Regions from separate parts of the Sporosarcina sp. P26b genome, predicted to be linked through region 2. Evidence: riboswitches for the same ligand, from Rfam matches in the RefSeq annotation. Region 2 holds a riboswitch; the other holds the start of a gene.

Region 1 (8,539 bases), on a different contig from region 2:
ATCGCAATGGACAAACGAATGATTCCATTCACCAGATTATAGAAGATATCCTCGACTTGGAGACGAACGCAATTGTAGTTGATCGACAAGGTGATATTTTATATTCATTCCATACATCCTCAAGTAAAGATGAAATTGAAGAAAAGCTTCTTTCTGAAAGCGTTTTATTCGAGTCACCTGAATCAGGTAAGCAAAAAATGAAAGAAATGATATTGCCTTCATTGACAGAAAAAGATGTCATGGAGCAATTTTTAATTTTATCCTATCCATTTAAACAAGAAAGTGGTGAGGAAGCGAGTGTACTGATGTATCAAAGTCTAGATGCTGTGCACCGTACAACAAAAAGTACAACGAATATCGTATTCTTGTCTGCATTTATTGCCTTTCTTTTGACTACATTTTTTGCATTTTTCCTATCTACGCGAATCACGTTGCCATTACGTAAAATGAAGCAAGCGGCGTTTGAATTGTCTAAAGGCAATTTTGATACGCATTTACCGGTTGCGCAAAAAGATGAAATTGGTCAGTTGGCTACGGCTTTTAATCAGATGGGACGTCAATTGAAGTATAATATCGAATTGATTAAGCAAGAGAAAGAACAGCTTTCGAGCATTCTCACCTCAATGACAGACGCAGTGGTAACGTTTAATCAAGATTACTCTATCCTGCTGAAAAATCCTCAAGCTGAATTACTGTTGAAAAAGTGGTATGGCTTCAATGAGAAAAAGAATCATCCGTTGCCTAAAGAAGTCTTTCATATGTTGGAGCATGCTATTTCGTTTGCTGAGGAAGTGGAAGATGAATTGGAATTAGGTGGGCAGTTTTATGTGATTTCTATTAGCCCATTGTACAGTGAAAACAGTATACGAGGTGCTGTGGCGGTATTCCGGGATATGACTGAACAGCATAAATTGGATAAGTTACGTTCGGATTTCATTGCTAACGTATCGCATGAACTACGGACGCCGATTTCGATGTTGCAAGGGTATAGTGAAGCGATCATTGATGACGTAGTGAGCAGTGAAGAAGAGCGTATGGAAATGGTACAGATCATTCATGATGAGTCAAAACGTATGAGTCGTCTAGTCACAGATTTGCTGAATTTAGCAAGGATGGAGTCTGGCTACATTCAACTTCATAAAGAACCTTTATCCATTGTAGAGTTTTTGGACCGCATGGTTACAAAGTTTTCACAAGTTGCAAAAGATGCGGAGGTAGATTTGTCGCTAGAAACTGAGGAAATGAATACTCTACTTGTGACAGCTGACGAAGACCGTCTAGAACAAGTATTCACCAATTTGATTGACAATGCTATCCGTCACACCCCGGATGGTGGAGCTGTGACGTTAGGCGTCTACAAATCTGCTGGTATGCTCGATATTACAGTAGCCGATACAGGCGTCGGTATTCCCGAAAAAGACTTGCCGTTCGTCTTTGAACGTTTCTATAAAGCCGATAAAGCAAGAACTAGAGGGAAAGGCGGAACGGGTCTTGGTTTAGCTATTGCAAAAAATATTATGGAAGCACACGATGGGTCGATTTTAGCGACACGTGGTGATGAAAAAGGAACGATCTTTATTTGTTCGCTCCCATTTGACGCAATAAATAAATGAAACTTTTCCTGTACTGAAACGACTACTATTACAGAGCGAGGGGATTGGATGGATGACTCTGTTTTCCAACGTTTGTATGAAGATTATAACCGCGATGTATTTAACTTCCTGATTTATCTAACTCGCCATCGGGAGGTAGCGGAAGATCTAATGCATGAAGTCTATGTGTGTGTTCTTAAATCCTACGGCCGTTTCGAAGGAAAAAGCTCCGAGAAAACATGGCTGTTTGCGATAGCGAAAAATGTGTCTATTGATTATTTTCGAAAACAATCAACTATCAAAAAGCATACTAATATTCATTTTGATTGGGAAACACAGCAACTGACCGCAACTGATAAACTACCTGAGCATTTCATTGAAGCGGATGAACAACAGAAACAATTGCTGGAAGTATTGCACACTTGTACGGGGGATCAAAAGATGGTCATCCTCATGCGGTTTTTCCAAGATCTTTCGGTTGCTGAAACTGCAGAAGTTTTGGATTGGACCGAAAGCAAAGTGAAAACAACACAGCATCGTGCAATAAAAGCATTGAAAACGAAACTTGACGTACGTTCTGTGAAGGAGGGGGGGATGAGATGAGTAACGATAAGTGGAATGAAGACGATATGGAGAAACGTTTACGTCATATGCCAGTCGTGGAAGATCGGCGGTCCAAAGAAGAGATCTTGCAACGATTGAAAAACGATGCCAGACTTACAGAACTTGAAGAGCCGAAGAATATTCCGTCAAAATCTAAATGGCCATCAATTATTGCAGCTGTAGCAGCGGTCCTGTTGCTCACTATACTCATACCAACTTTCCTTCAACAGAACAATGAAGTATCAATGGATAAAGCAACAACGAGTGAATCGGCAAGCACTATCGAGATGGAAAATAGTGAAGAAATGCAGTCCGAAGATTCAAGTGATACATCTGTCTATACCAAACAGATTGCAGCGCCACTTACCAATGCTGCTTATCCTGCTGATCTCATCGATCACACAGCTTTCCGTATTGGGCTGGCTACCGATCAGGCGACAATTGTCCCTGTGACGTTCTTGATCCCGAATGAACGACTTCCTGAAGGTCTAGGGTCATCTTCAGACGCAGTGGCACTCTATAATGAGTATGCGAATACAATAGATGAAGTGTCGCTTGGCTTCACAGAGTATCATCCTTATATGGCGACGATTTCATCAGTTGGAAAGCAAGTTCAAATGAAGTTTTCAGCTGACCATTCTTATGATCGATCGAGTGCGACGCTTGAGATGCTTAATCTGTCTGTACAAGATACATTCTACGGTTTTGATGAAATCCGATTTCTACAAGAAGACGCATCACCCGTTACGTTTGACGGAGTAGGGAAAGTTGAAGAACCTCTTATCATAACAGGTAATAACTCGCGTCAGGCATACTATCGATTTGAGAAATCGGATGGAGAAGTATTTCTTTCGACGAATTTTGGTAAGGCTTACGCTACAGTAGAAGAAGCATTGAATGCGATGAAAGAGACACCAAACGATATCTACTCGTCTGTTGTTCCTGATGGAGTAAACTTCACGGTTACGGATGAAAAAAATAAAGTGCGCGTGAAATTTAGTGAAATACTGGACTTAAATAATCTACCATATGAAGAAGCTATGCAACTGATTGAGGGGATTTTACTAACAGCGGCTAGCTTTGATAAGCAAGCAGAGTTTGATCAAATTAAACAAGATCAATGGGGGCGCTTTGATTTTACACAAGCAATCGAAAAACCGATTGGTGCAAACCCTAAGTTTCTGATTAACGAATAATTCTGTTTTGTAAACTCGTAGAGTTTACAAAACAGTTTTTTTACGCTACAATAGAGTCATAATTAAATATTGATTCATCTTCGGGGCAGGGTGTAATTCCCGACCGGCGGAAATGGAGTAGTTTTCTACTTTTAGCCCGCGAGCTTAACAGCTGATTCTGGTGTGATTCCGGAGCCGACAGTATAGTCTGGATGGGAGAAGGTGAAGGTGCAGCCATCTTTTTGTGTACGCAAAAGTGGTGCTTGTTTTCTGACGGATAAATTCATTGAATTTATCTGCTCTTAACAGTGCATTTTACTCTCCCTAAGGCATATTTTGCTTTAGGGATTTTTCGCGGAACAGCAGATGTGCAAGCCTTTCCTCTTTTGAAGTGAATCGCAAAAGGAGAGAGGAACAAGTGAATAACAAGAAGTTACGTAAGTTAATTTTGGTGGCAATATTGGGAAGTATTTCAACGGTGTTGATGCAGTTTAACTTCCCCATCCCGGCTATGCCCGGATTTTTAAAGATCGACTTCAGTGAGATTCCTGCTGTTATGGCAATCATGACAATGGGACCTGTAGCAGGTATTGGCGTAGAGTTATTGAAAAACGTCATGCACTGGTTCTTATCAGGCAGCCCGACAGGAGTACCGGTAGGAGAAATCGCAAACTTTGCGACAGGTGTATTATTCATTATGCCGATCTACTGGATCTTCATGAAGTATCGTTCAGCTAAAGGTCTGATGACAGGTTTGTTCGCAGGTACAGTAGCAATGGCAGTAGGTATGAGCTTGTTGAATTACTTAGTGTTCTTGCCGATGTACACATACTTCCTTGGTATGCCAGCAGTTACTGGCGACTCATTGTATCAGATGATTATCTTAGGAATCTTGCCGTTCAACCTAGTCAAGGGTGTCATTTTATTGGTCATCACATTGATGTTATATAGAAGTATGGAGAAGTGGATTCTTCAGCAACAAAAGAAATTATCATTTTAATCATAACAACGCTAGTCTTTCCGAAAAGGAAGGCTGGCGTTGTTTTTGCATGGGATTGGAGTGTAGGAGAGGCGACTCGACTCGTCACTACGTTCCTGCAGTGTCTCGAACTCGCAAATCCTAATGCCGACATTTCTTCCTAACCTAAACAAAAAAACAACACATCCAATAGTAGGAAGTGTTGTCGGGATTGAATCAATCTTCATATTTTAATGGATCGCCTTCAAAGGCTTCATCCGCAATTTTAATTGAATCAGTAGGGCAGCCATCAAACGCATCCTCGAGATCCTCCATCAGTTCTTCTGGAACTTCAGTGTTTCCCGTGTTATCATCTAAAATAACAAATGCAATCCCCTCATCGTCATAATCATATATATCTGGTGCAGCAGCCCCGCAGGCCCCGCAAGCTATACACGTATCCTGATCGACAATCGTATATTTTTTGCTAGACATTTGTCTTTCTCCCTTCTTCCATTCACTCAACCTATTTTGTATCTACTCCATTCTAAAGCTGTTTTCATCACTTTTCAACAAAAAAACGTTATTTCTTCAGGAGGGAGCGCAAATGAGTTTTGATTCCATCTTACTAACGATCTTTCAACGCCTTCATGGTGAGCGTTCGGCGCAAGGTGTTTACCACATACTTCGTGGGAAACGATCGGGACAGACATTGCAAGACGTCGAATATTATCAAGTCAAATCATACTACGCACTGTTGCCACAGTTGTCCTCAAGCGAATTCCAGCAGGCGCTCGAGCGGATGGTGGCGGACGGTCTTATCTATATAGATAAACTTGTTTATGTCACAGCAAAAGGTCAAATGGCTACAGGGAGTGAAATGTGGCGATTTAATGGCTGGGACTATCGCGGACGTGAAAGAGAATTCGGTAGGCGATTGGCATTGACAGTTCAAACCTTGTCTAATTTGCGAAGAGGTGAAACTATGTTCATGCCGATTCAGAAAGAATTGCCTACTCAGCAATTTGTAAAAGGATTTCTGCGTAATCAATCAAAACCGATGAATACACTATCTATATCGCTGCAGAAAGAATTGGAACACGCACTAACAGACGCTCAAGTACCCGAGTTGCAATGTACAATAGTGATTGGTCGATTATCAGGAAACCGGCTTACCGCCTTTACTTGGGAGCAGATGGCAGAAAGTCTCAACATGCCGATCCGTTCGATCCAACTTTATTATCTAGAAGCATTGCATATGTTGCTCGATTTTATTCACCAACAACGAAATACTCCATTGCTAAAAGAATTAGCTGCAGGTTGTAGAGTGGACACGTATTTGACACAATCCGCTGAGAGAACGAGGAAGCTATTCGAGCGTGGTTATACCGTTGAACAAATTTCTTCTTTGCGGAATTTGAAATTAAGTACAATAGAAGATCATTTTATTGAAATGGCTGCGAATGTAGAAAGTTTTCCATATGAAGAGTTTGTGACAAACGAACAAATTGATCAAGTTTGGCGTCATGTAGAACAGATGCAAACAAAGCGATTACGTGTATTAAAAGAACAGTGTCCAGAATTGACGTATTTTCAACTACGATTAATAATCATTATTGGAAGGAGGGAGAGCTAATGGAGCTACAGGAAGTTTTGCATCAAAAATTTGGGTATGAATCATTTCGTCCAGGACAACAAGAAGTCATTACAGAAATTCTCGCAGGAAGAGATGCGGTAGCGATTTTCCCTACAGGCATGGGGAAATCCCTTTGCTATCAGTTACCTGCGTATATGCTCAATGGTGCAGTCGTCATTATCTCTCCGCTCGTTGCGTTAATGGAAGATCAAGTTGCTAATTTACGTAAACATAAAGAGAAACGTGTTGTGGCCATTAATTCATTCTTGTCCAGACAAGAGAAAGAATTAGCGCTGTCTACTTTATCTCAATATAAATTTATTTTTTTATCTCCTGAAATGATGATGCAAAAACCTGTTCAACAACTCGTCAACCAATTACATATTGCTTTTTTCGTAGTAGATGAAGCGCATTGTATTTCAGAGTGGGGATTTGACTTTCGTCCAGACTATTTGCGCTTAAAGGAACTATTTGCAGTTTCAAGAAGAGCACCGGTTTTGGCATTAACGGCTACTGCGAATAAAAAAGTAGTGGGGGATATCACTACGTATTTGCAAATGAATAACCCGTATATTGAACGTCAGCCGATGGATCGAACGGCTATTTCGTATCGTGTATTGAAGATGGACAATGAATTAGCAAAGACAGAATGGATTATCGACAGGCTTTCTACGACAATCGGTCCTGGTATAATTTATGTAGCTTCACGAAAGCGAGCCGATGAACTTTCTGCAATCATCAGAGAAAGAGGCATCGCGACTGCTAGTTACCACGGGGGCAAAGAACAGGACGAACGGTCAATCATTCAAGAACAATTTGTCCAAGGAGAACTTGAGTGGATCTGCGCGACTAATGCATTCGGTATGGGAATTCATAAAGATGATATTCGACAAATTATTCATGAACATATCCCTGCCACTTCCAGTGCGTATATACAAGAAGTCGGGCGTGCAGGGCGTGACGGAGGAAAAGCAGCCGCCACTCTTTTGTATAATGATCGAGATATTCAGAAAGTAAAATTCATTGTCTATGAAGATTTGCCCGATGAACAGCAAACACTTTATTATTCTTCTTTATTGCAAGCGGGAACTGGAGAGCAATTGGCTGCAGAACAAGCAGGATTGTCTGAAGTCTCATCCCGTCTACTTGATTATTATTTGGAACAATTTGATGTGGAAAATGTCGTTCGACAAATCCAGCAGATTTATCATGTAAAAGAGAAACAAATTGAGGAAATGGAAAGTTATATAAAATGTGATAGTTGCTTACGGAGAAAATTAGTGCAGTTTTTTGACGAAAACACCTCACCAGCAGAAATGGATTGCTGTTCAAACTGCCAGAATCTTGACGATAGCTGGCTAATGAAATCAGAATCTTTACCTGAAAGGGTCGCTAAGCCGTTACAATGGCGTGAACGACTGCATCAATTATTAGGTTGATCCTAACTGTCTGTATTTACTTTTAAGACAAAATTCGGCATAATAGAAACAGATGAGTTTATGAGCGGACGTACTTTTCACGGATGAATAAACGAATTGCATCATATAATAGCAACAGACATTATGCGGTGTGAAGGAGAAATTAGACATGTTAAACGATCAATATAAGATGGATTTTGAACGGCAGCGAAAAGAGATTAAAGATAAAGTGCCTTCCGATAAACTTCCTTCCCGTGCAGAAGTACATGGAAAGAAGAAAGAGGAAAAATACGGTCGCGTGAAGATCATTAATATTTTTCTAGCAATCTTTACGCTAATTCCTATTATTATTTTACTCTACGTATTATCCGATCTCTATTCCCCTGACGTTCCCGATCAAGTGCCAGTGGAAAAAGTGGAGTTATCGGTTGGGTTTCATCCAACCATGACAGAATACTTGGGTGCAGTTTCATAAGGAAAGTAAAATGGTTGAGGGTATTATCGGAATCTTGCTATACTACTAATGAAATTAATACTACAAAAGCAAAGTGGATACTTTGCTTTTTTCTATGGGAGCTGACAAATGAAAAAGGCAGAAACAGCAGGAATATCAGTTCTTTTATCAGCAATAACTACGTTGACGTATATGTATACGTTGGCCAATCGAAATCGTTTGCTAACGCATACTTTGTCGATTGATCCAAATCCTACTAAACAGCTGAATATATTCTTTATTTCGGATATACACAGACGTACTATCTCGCCTCGATTAATCGATGAATTACGTACGCGTGCAATTGATGCGGTCATCGTAGGCGGAGATGTAGCAGAAAAAGGTGTACCTATGGAGCGGATTTTGCATAACATGCGATTGCTGTCTTCAGTCGGACCGCTATTTTATATTTTCGGTAATAATGATAAAGAAGTTGGTAGAAAAAACATTTTACAAGTGATGGATGAAGTAGGCGCAACGGTACTCGTAGATAGTACAGCAACCGTACCAAATCATCCGCGCTTCGGATTGTGTGGACTGCAGGATCGGAATAATGGTACCGTCGATATCAATAAAGCAATCGACTCAGCAAGTGGATATGAGTATTTAATTCTCGCTGTGCACAACCCTTCTTTGTTTAAAAAGGTAGAGGAACAACTGCAAC
Region 2 (8,539 bases):
CATCATACCTTCACGCTATAACTGGAAAGGCGGACAAGTTTCCACTTCCACATACTTCTCAATGGCTCGCGGCAATGACGAGGCAGTTGCCTCTGAAATGACCAAGTGGTTCAATACGAACTATCACTATATCGTACCCGAATACGAGGGTCAGCGTTTTGAGTTGACGGAGAACAAGCCACTTGCTGCCTATCGTGAAGCAAAGAACGAACTAGGCATTGAAGGGAAACCCGTTCTTTTAGGGCCTTATACATTATTAAAATTATCTAAAGGATACGCAGAAAAAGACGTACCATCCATCATCTTGCAATTGATTCCACTTTATCAAAAAGTTTTACAGGAACTACAGGATGAAGGTGTGCAGTGGGTCCAAATCGATGAGCCTATTCTATCTACCTCCATTTGCTCAGATGAAATGAAAGCTGTCACTGAAATATATTCACAGTTGACGAAAAATCTCGATGGACTGAATATTCTTTTGCAGACTTACTTTGATTCAGTAGAACATTATGTAGAGACTATCGCATTGCCAGTTGCAGGAATTGGACTTGATTTCGTCCACGGAGGCGAGAAAAACTTAAAGAACTTGGCGCAATACGGTTTCCCTAAAAACAAAGTGCTTGCAGCCGGAATTGTAGACGGACGCAACGTATGGCGATCAGATTTGGAGGAAAAACTAGTATTATCTGAAACAATCCAGAAGCACGTTTCAGCTGACAACTTGTGGATTCAACCATCTTGCAGTCTGCTTCACTCACCTGTTACGACTCGTTCTGAACAGAAGCTTGATGCAACGATCTTGAATGCTTTAGCATTTGCTGATGAGAAAATTGAAGAAATCAAAACGATTCAAACGTCTTTACTACACGGAAGGGAAAAAGTCGCTACGGAATTCAAAAAAAGCGAAGAAGCATTGAACGCATTTAATGCGCTCCCTGCTCGTAACAATAAAGAAGTGCGTGAAGCAACGTCCGGAAGTTTACTTTCCGAAAGTAAACGAAGTTCACTATTTGCGGAACGTAAAGTGAAGCAGCAGGAAAAATTCCAATTGCCACTGCTTCCTACTACTACAATAGGTAGTTTCCCACAAACTCCGGAAGTACGCGCTACACGTAATAAATGGAGAAAAGATGAAATTACAGATCAGCAGTACAAAGACTTCGTACATGCCGAAATTAAAGAATGGATTGATATTCAAGAAGACTTAGGGCTAGATGTATTAGTTCATGGTGAGTTCGAACGGACGGACATGGTTGAATACTTCGGAGAAAAGCTAGACGGCTTTGTCTTCACTGAAAAAGCTTGGGTTCAGTCCTACGGTTCACGTTGTGTGAAGCCACCAATCATCTTCGGAGACGTTGCATTCATTAAACCGATGACAGTCGAAGAATCCGTTTATGCAAAATCACTCACAGATCACGAAGTAAAAGGAATGCTTACAGGTCCTGTAACCATTTTAAATTGGTCATTCGTTCGTGATGATTTGTCAAGAGAAGAAGTGACAAACCAAATTGCACTTGCTTTACGCAAGGAAGTCGAAGCGCTTGAAGCGGCAGGTATTCATATGATTCAAGTAGATGAGCCAGCACTTCGTGAAGGTCTTCCGTTGAAAAAAGCTGAATGGAAACACTATTTAGATTGGGCAGTCAATGCATTCCGCGTGTCTACTGCATCCGTAAAAGATACGACGCAAATCCACACGCATATGTGCTATTGTGATTTCAACGATTTTATTGAGGCAATCAGCGCACTTGATGCAGATGTCATCTCAATTGAAACTTCACGTAGTCACGGTGACTTGGTTGAAGCTTTCAATGAGTATCACTACGACAAAGGAATCGGCTTAGGCGTCTACGACATCCATAGTCCACGCGTCCCAGCCGTTGAAGAGATGACGGAGATTATCAACAAAGGCCTTGAAGTTCTCGAGCCCAACCAGTTCTGGATTAATCCCGATTGTGGTTTGAAGACAAGAAAGCGCGAAGAAACGATTGCTGCATTAAAGAACATGGTCGTCGCTACTGTACAGGCACGTGAAAAGTTAGGCGTAGTTGCGGTTAAATAATGAATTTAGAACTGTCTAAGAAACTATATTCGTTTCTTAGACAGTTTTTTTCTTTGAAAGTTTTTATTAGAGTAGCTGACGCTGGTGTTCGTGAGGGGATTTGCGCTTCGGAAGGACGTATTTCCGGAGGGTGGGCGGTGAACCACCTCTAGTGCAAAGATGTGCTCCTAACGCTTCACTTTTACTCGCAAAAGCCGTAGTTCGCTATGGCTCTCGCACCAATCTCTTGCAATGCGAGTAAGCGATACTCTTTGTAGTGCATTAAGGTTATGGTTATGGTTATGGTTATGGTTATGGTTATGGTTATGGTTGTGATTAATGTTGAGCTTTCAAGGCTATGAGCGGTTATCAAGGTTCTATGATCACTTAGATGAATCTATGAGCACTCGTGGCGTCTGATAGAGCGGATTCTGCGTGCTATAGAGCGCAAAATGTGTTCTATGAGCGCTCAAACGGATTCTATGAGCGAAAGCTGGATGCCGAAGCTTCCATCCCCTTGCGCTCACTAAGTAACTAACTATCCATAAACTCTTGCTCTTAAACATAACAACACAAAAAGGATGCCCCATGAAGTAAGTAACTTCAGGAACATCCTTTTTTTCTACTCACTAATCAGTCAAACTGCTTCGTGAGGTTCGCCATCTCAATAGCAGACACCGCTGCGTCCCAACCTTTGTTGCCTGCCTTAGTCCCCGCACGCTCGATCGATTGCTCAATCGTATCCGTCGTTAGCACACCAAAGATCACCGGGATTCCAGATTGCATACCCGCTTGAGATACACCCTTTGCCACTTCATTACAAACAAAGTCAAAGTGAGGTGTCGCGCCGCGGATTACTGTACCGAGCGTAATGACTGCATCATACTTTTTAGAATCCGCCATCTTCTTCGCAATCAGCGAAATTTCAAATGCTCCTGGTACCCACGCTACGTCTACGTCCGCTTCATCTACACCATGTCGTTTGAATGCGTCTTGTGCACCGGATAGTAACTTCCCAGTGATGAACTCATTGAATCGACCTACAACAATTCCTACTTTTAAGCCTGTACCTACTAAATGCCCTTCGAATATATTACCCAATTTTATCTCTCCTTATAAAGTTAATAAATGACCTAGTTTTTCCGCTTTTGTGTGTAAGTATTTTTCGTTCGCTTCATTAAATGGTAGCTGAATTGGAACACGTTCGACCACTTCCAACTCATATCCTTTTAAACCGGCAATTTTCTTCGGATTATTCGTCAACAGACGCATTTCTCGAATGCCTAGTTCCCGCAGTATTTGCGCACCGATTCCGTAGTCGCGCAAATCCGCCGCAAATCCAAGCTTTTCATTCGCTTCCACTGTGTCAAAACCTTGTTCTTGCAGTTCATAGGCTTTCAGTTTATTGATCAAACCTATACCTCTGCCTTCTTGGCGCATATAAAGCAATACACCCCGTCCTTCTTCTTCAATCTGAGTAAGCGCCGCGTGAAGTTGCGGACCGCAGTCACAGCGACAAGAACCAAAAACGTCGCCTGTTAAACATTCCGAATGGACTCTTACCAAAAACGGTTCTTCTGTCGTGACGTCCCCTTTTACCAACGCCACATGTTCTTTACCTGTCATAGTTTCAGTATAGCCAACCATGCGGAACTCTCCGTAATCTGTAGGCAACTTAATTTCCGCTTCACGAATCACTAATTGCTCTCGTTGTAGACGGTAATGAATTAGATCTTGAATCGTAATTAATTTCAAATTCAGTTCTTCGGCCATCTGACGTAATTCAGGCACACGCGCCATTGTTCCGTCTTCACTCATGATTTCGCAAATCACACCTGCTGAAGCACTCCCTGCTAATCTTGCCAAATCCACAGCAGCTTCAGTATGTCCAGTCCGTTCAAGCACGCCTCCCGACTTCGCTATAAGGGGGAATACATGCCCTGGGCGTTTGAATTCACTTGAAGTTGCAGTGGACTCCATCATTTTAACGATTGTATCAGCTCGTTCAAATGCGCTAATACCCGTATGTGTAGATTGATGGTCGACACTGATTGTAAATGCCGTGCCATGGGAATCTGTATTATGATCGGTCATCATGGATAAATCCAGTTGCGTAGCTTTCTGTTCCGTAATCGGCACACAAATCAAGCCGCGACCTTTCGTTGCCATGAAATTGATAATTTCCGGTGTGACTTGATCAGCCAGCGCAACGAAGTCCCCTTCATTTTCTCGGTCTTCATCATCCACTACGATGACAACTTTTCCTTGACGTAAGTCTTCTAATGCTTCTTCGATTGTATGAAACATCCTCATTCACTCCTTCACATAAATCCGTGTTGTTGTAAAAAGTCTTTCGATAACGTTTGACCATTGTCTTGTCTTTTCTGCAGCATGTTCTCGACATATTTAGCGAGCATATCGCATTCAAAATTGACCATCTCACCTATATTCTTTTTTGCAATGACTGTCATTTCTTGTGAATGCGGGATTAAAGAAATTGTAATATCTGTATCTTTCACTTCAAAGATTGTCAACGATGTCCCATCCAATGCAATAGAGCCTTTATGTACTAAATATTGGCCATATCCTTCTGGTAGTGATAAGCGGATATATAATGCATTATCAACTGTTCGCTTGTCACGAATAGTCGCTACACCATCTACATGTCCCGTAACAAAATGTCCGCCAAGCCTGCCGTTCGCAGCAAGGGCACGTTCTAGATTCACCGTGCTTCCTGATGTCAATTGTCGTAAAGAAGTTGAGGTTATGGTTTCAGGCATAACGTCTGCTGCGAATTGATTTTTCGTAAAGCTTTTGACTGTCAAGCAAACACCGTTCACCGCAATGCTGTCGCCGATACTTACATCGGTCAATACAACAGATGCAGCTATCGTCAATGTCATGGACTGAGCACCTGGTTGTATATGTTTAACCGAGCCGATCTCTTCGATTATTCCTGTAAACATCGCTTAATCACTCTCTTTCGGTACCGCAATGATTTTTATGTCAGGTCCAATCATTTCTACACTTTCAAATGCAAATGGAAACGCATCATCCATCAATTGTGGGTCAAGTCCACCAATCGGTGTCAGAGAACCTGTTCCACCCAGTAATTTTGGGGCTACATAACAAATGACTTTCTGCACCACACGCGCTTTGACGAATGACGCATTAATGGCCGCGCCACCTTCTACTAGTAACGTCATAACTCCACGTTTTCCTAATTCTAGTAGAATGTCTTCTACAATCAACTGGGGTTTCTGCATGCGAATGATCTGAACATGCGGCTTCCTAAGTAACTTTTCATGCGATAGTTCTGCATATTTTCCACAAAAGATCCATGTCGGTGCTTCTGTGTTTTGAATCACTTGACTAAACTCTGGTGTTCGTAAAGATGTATCTAAAATGACTCGAATAGGATGTTTTCCACCTAGGGGCAGTCTGGTGGTGAGAAGAGGATTATCATGAAGAAGCGTTTGAACGCCTACTAAAATTGCATCTTGCGTATGGCGAAGTTGATGGACATCGAGTCGCGCTTGCTCACTCGTCACCCATTTACTATCTCCTGTTGAAGTTGCAATTTTACCGTCTATCGTCATAGCTGTTTTCATTGTCACATGAGGTGTTTTATTTTTAATAAAATGAAAAAATGATTCATATAGTTTTTTAGCGCGTTCATTGTAGAGACCTTCAGTTACTTCTACTCCCGCTTCAAGTAGTTTCGCTATACCATTACCTGCTACAAGCGGATTGGGATCCGTTGTGGCGATATAGACATGCTTGATACCTGCTTGAATAACAGCATTTGCACAAGGAGAAGTTTTACCAGTGTGTGAACAAGGTTCAAGTGTTACATACAAATCGGCACCTGTTGCTCTTGCTCCTGCCATGTCTAGCGCTACACGTTCCGCATGGCGCTCCCCCGCTTCTAAATGCGCACCCATCCCTATGATTCTGCCGTCTTTTACTAAGACCGCACCTACTGGTGGATTGGGAGAGGTTTGACCTGCTACGTTCTCTGCGAGTTGTAAGGCCATTTCCATATACTCCTGATTCACTCTGCAACACTCCAACTTACGGTATTCCTCTAGTGACAATTCTACATACAAAAAGCCCCGCAATATTTTATGCGGGGCTTGTAACCATAACAAAATAAACGTTATACGCAGCAATGAAAAAATCATTACATGTAGTATATACGTACTGTTCCTTCTCTCATCCAGACTTTAACTGTCGGCTTTGGAGTTTCACCAAATCCACCTTCTGCTTTATATAAAGCATCCGGGTCACGGACTAAGAGCTTGTTAGCTCATCACCGTCGGTAGGGAATTACGCCCTGCCCCGAAGGAAACATATTCGATTAATTAAGAGTCTAGCATACATATTCCGAAATTGACAATACTGAATATTTATTCAGCCGTAAATACCCACTTATCTACCGTGAATCTTTCAATCGCATCCATATTAGGCGAATAGCCGATTCCATCGTCAGTCGGAACCGTGATGTAGCCATTCTCGGCAACTACTTCAGGCGAAATAATATCTTGTTCCCAGTAACGTGAAGATCCTGCTGTATCGCCAGGTAAAGTGAAGTTCGGTAGGGTGGTCAATGCTACATTTTGTGCACGTCCAATACCCGATTCCAACATGCCGCCACACCAAACATCAATTCCTTTTTCTGCACAATAATCATGGATTTTCTTCGCTTCCGTCAGTCCACCCACTCTACCGACTTTCACATTAATAATTTTGCAACTACCGATCTCGATCGCTTTCCGAGTATCTTCAAGTGAATGAATACTTTCGTCAAGACAGATCGGAGTCTTAATTTGTTTTTGCAGCGTTGCGTGATCAATAATATCATCTGATGCGAGCGGTTGCTCTATCATCATTAAATTGAACTGATCCAATTCCTTTAACAACTCTACATCATCTAACGTATAAGCGGAGTTTGCATCTGCCATCAAAGGGACATCCGGATACACTTCACGGATAGCTTTGAGGACTTCTATGTCTTTTCCAGGTTTGATCTTTACTTTAATACGCTTATATCCTTCATCGATGAAGTTTTTGATAGTCGCTAATAAATCCTCTACATTATCTTCAATGCCAACACTGATTCCTACTTCGATACGCTCGCGCTTTCCACCGAGCGCAGCGGCTAACGTCATATGATGACGCTTGGCATACGCATCCCAAATAGCTCCTTCAATTGTTGCTTTAGCCATATTATTTTTACGTATATGTCCGAATAAACCCGTTACTTCATCGGGATGTTCAATAGACTTACCTAGAACGGCAGGTATTAAGAAGTCACGGAGCATATGAATCGTTGTTTCCGTCGTCTCTTCACTATACCAAGGGGCTGTGAATGCGACAGACTCCCCCCATCCTTCGTTTCCGTCATCGTCCGTTACAGTTGCTAGTAGGAAATCTTTCTGCTGCATCGTTCCAAAACTCGTTGTAAATGGATGTTTCATCATCATATTTATTCTGCGTAATGTAACCGAATTAATTCTCATTAGATAAGCTCCTTTGATTAGGCAACGGTATGATAGAACGCTTGCAGAATCGATAATATGCCACCGTGTCTTCGGTTATACATACATCAATCAAAGCAAACCCTCCCTCACACAGTTGTCGAAATATGGTTCTCGTCTTCATTCGCCATTCATAGGCTAGTTCTGGTTTTTTCTGCTTTATCAATTGTATATTCTTTGGCACAGGCACTTCCATTGCTTCTGCCAGTAGCCATTTATTTGTATCAGGCATGCGTAAGATAGGAAATGAATCGCTGTCTACACTAGTCTCAAAAGGGCGACTGTATTGTAGATTGGGCTGCCATTTATTCATGACACGCGCACTATCAATCCACCAAGCTACTTGGAAGCGGTCAGTTGGTAAACCTTTGTTCAGCCCATCATCCATTTTGCCATAACAATCCACTATATAGTCATAGCACACTCCAAATAGCTTGGAAGTATTCAGGTAGGCGTTGCGGCTTTCGAGAGGATCAAATGTCCAAACTATTAGCCTGTATCCCATTTCTCGTGCAAGTCGAAGTTGTTCGTCTTTCAACAGCTTTCCAATTCCCAGCATCTGAAATTCTTTGTCTACTGCCAGCATATGAGAGCATAGGTATACCTGTCCTTCTGTATAACCTGTAAAACTGTAGGAATAACCGACCATTTGCTCTTTTAGAAATGCCCCGACAATTAACCCGCCATTTTTGACAGCAGTCATTGTTTGATGGACAGGGATAGGCTCCATTCCCCAGATTTTCTTCTCGAGTTTTTGCATCGCATACAGGTCTTTAAGTTCGGTCACTTTTCTAACTTTAATATCCAGGGTCATGACATCACCTTCTACTTTTTTGATTGAAACGTTAATTCTAAAGCAGTCGTTAAGATTTCAACTCCTGTTGCTAACGCGTCTTGATTGAATGTCATATGCGGATGGTGAAGTCCTGGTGTTAAGCCACATCCTAAACCGAGC

Evidence for each region. A riboswitch is a leader RNA that binds a small molecule or an ion and turns the genes downstream of it on or off. The one in region 2 is predicted to bind FMN.
Region 1: it holds a riboswitch for FMN, as region 2 does, so the genes downstream of both, CSV69_RS03650 (ECF transporter S component) here and ribD (bifunctional diaminohydroxyphosphoribosylaminopyrimidine deaminase/5-amino-6-(5-phosphoribosylamino)uracil reductase RibD) in region 2, are expected to answer to the same signal.

The regions. Positions count from the first base shown of each region.
Region 1 covers NZ_PDYW01000002.1:345,202-353,740, forward strand. Annotated here, with positions in the region: gene CSV69_RS03635 (ATP-binding protein) at 1-1,613, shown strand, start outside; gene CSV69_RS03640 (sigma-70 family RNA polymerase sigma factor) at 1,662-2,195, shown strand; gene CSV69_RS03645 (hypothetical protein) at 2,192-3,391, shown strand; FMN riboswitch at 3,464-3,598, shown strand; gene CSV69_RS03650 (ECF transporter S component) at 3,789-4,370, shown strand; gene CSV69_RS03655 (ferredoxin) at 4,566-4,823, opposite strand; gene CSV69_RS03660 (YpbB family protein) at 4,936-5,964, shown strand; gene CSV69_RS03665 (RecQ family ATP-dependent DNA helicase) at 5,964-7,403, shown strand; gene CSV69_RS03670 (hypothetical protein) at 7,552-7,857, shown strand; gene CSV69_RS03675 (metallophosphoesterase) at 7,966-8,539, shown strand, end outside.
Region 2 covers NZ_PDYW01000001.1:65,268-73,806, reverse strand. Annotated here, with positions in the region: gene metE (5-methyltetrahydropteroyltriglutamate--homocysteine S-methyltransferase) at 1-2,065, shown strand, start outside; gene ribH (6,7-dimethyl-8-ribityllumazine synthase) at 2,678-3,145, opposite strand; gene CSV69_RS00400 (bifunctional 3,4-dihydroxy-2-butanone-4-phosphate synthase/GTP cyclohydrolase II) at 3,158-4,351, opposite strand; gene ribE (riboflavin synthase) at 4,366-5,010, opposite strand; gene ribD (bifunctional diaminohydroxyphosphoribosylaminopyrimidine deaminase/5-amino-6-(5-phosphoribosylamino)uracil reductase RibD) at 5,014-6,081, opposite strand; FMN riboswitch at 6,248-6,397, opposite strand; gene menC (o-succinylbenzoate synthase) at 6,454-7,566, opposite strand; gene CSV69_RS00380 (GNAT family N-acetyltransferase) at 7,556-8,398, opposite strand; gene CSV69_RS00375 (M20 peptidase aminoacylase family protein) at 8,410-8,539, opposite strand, start outside.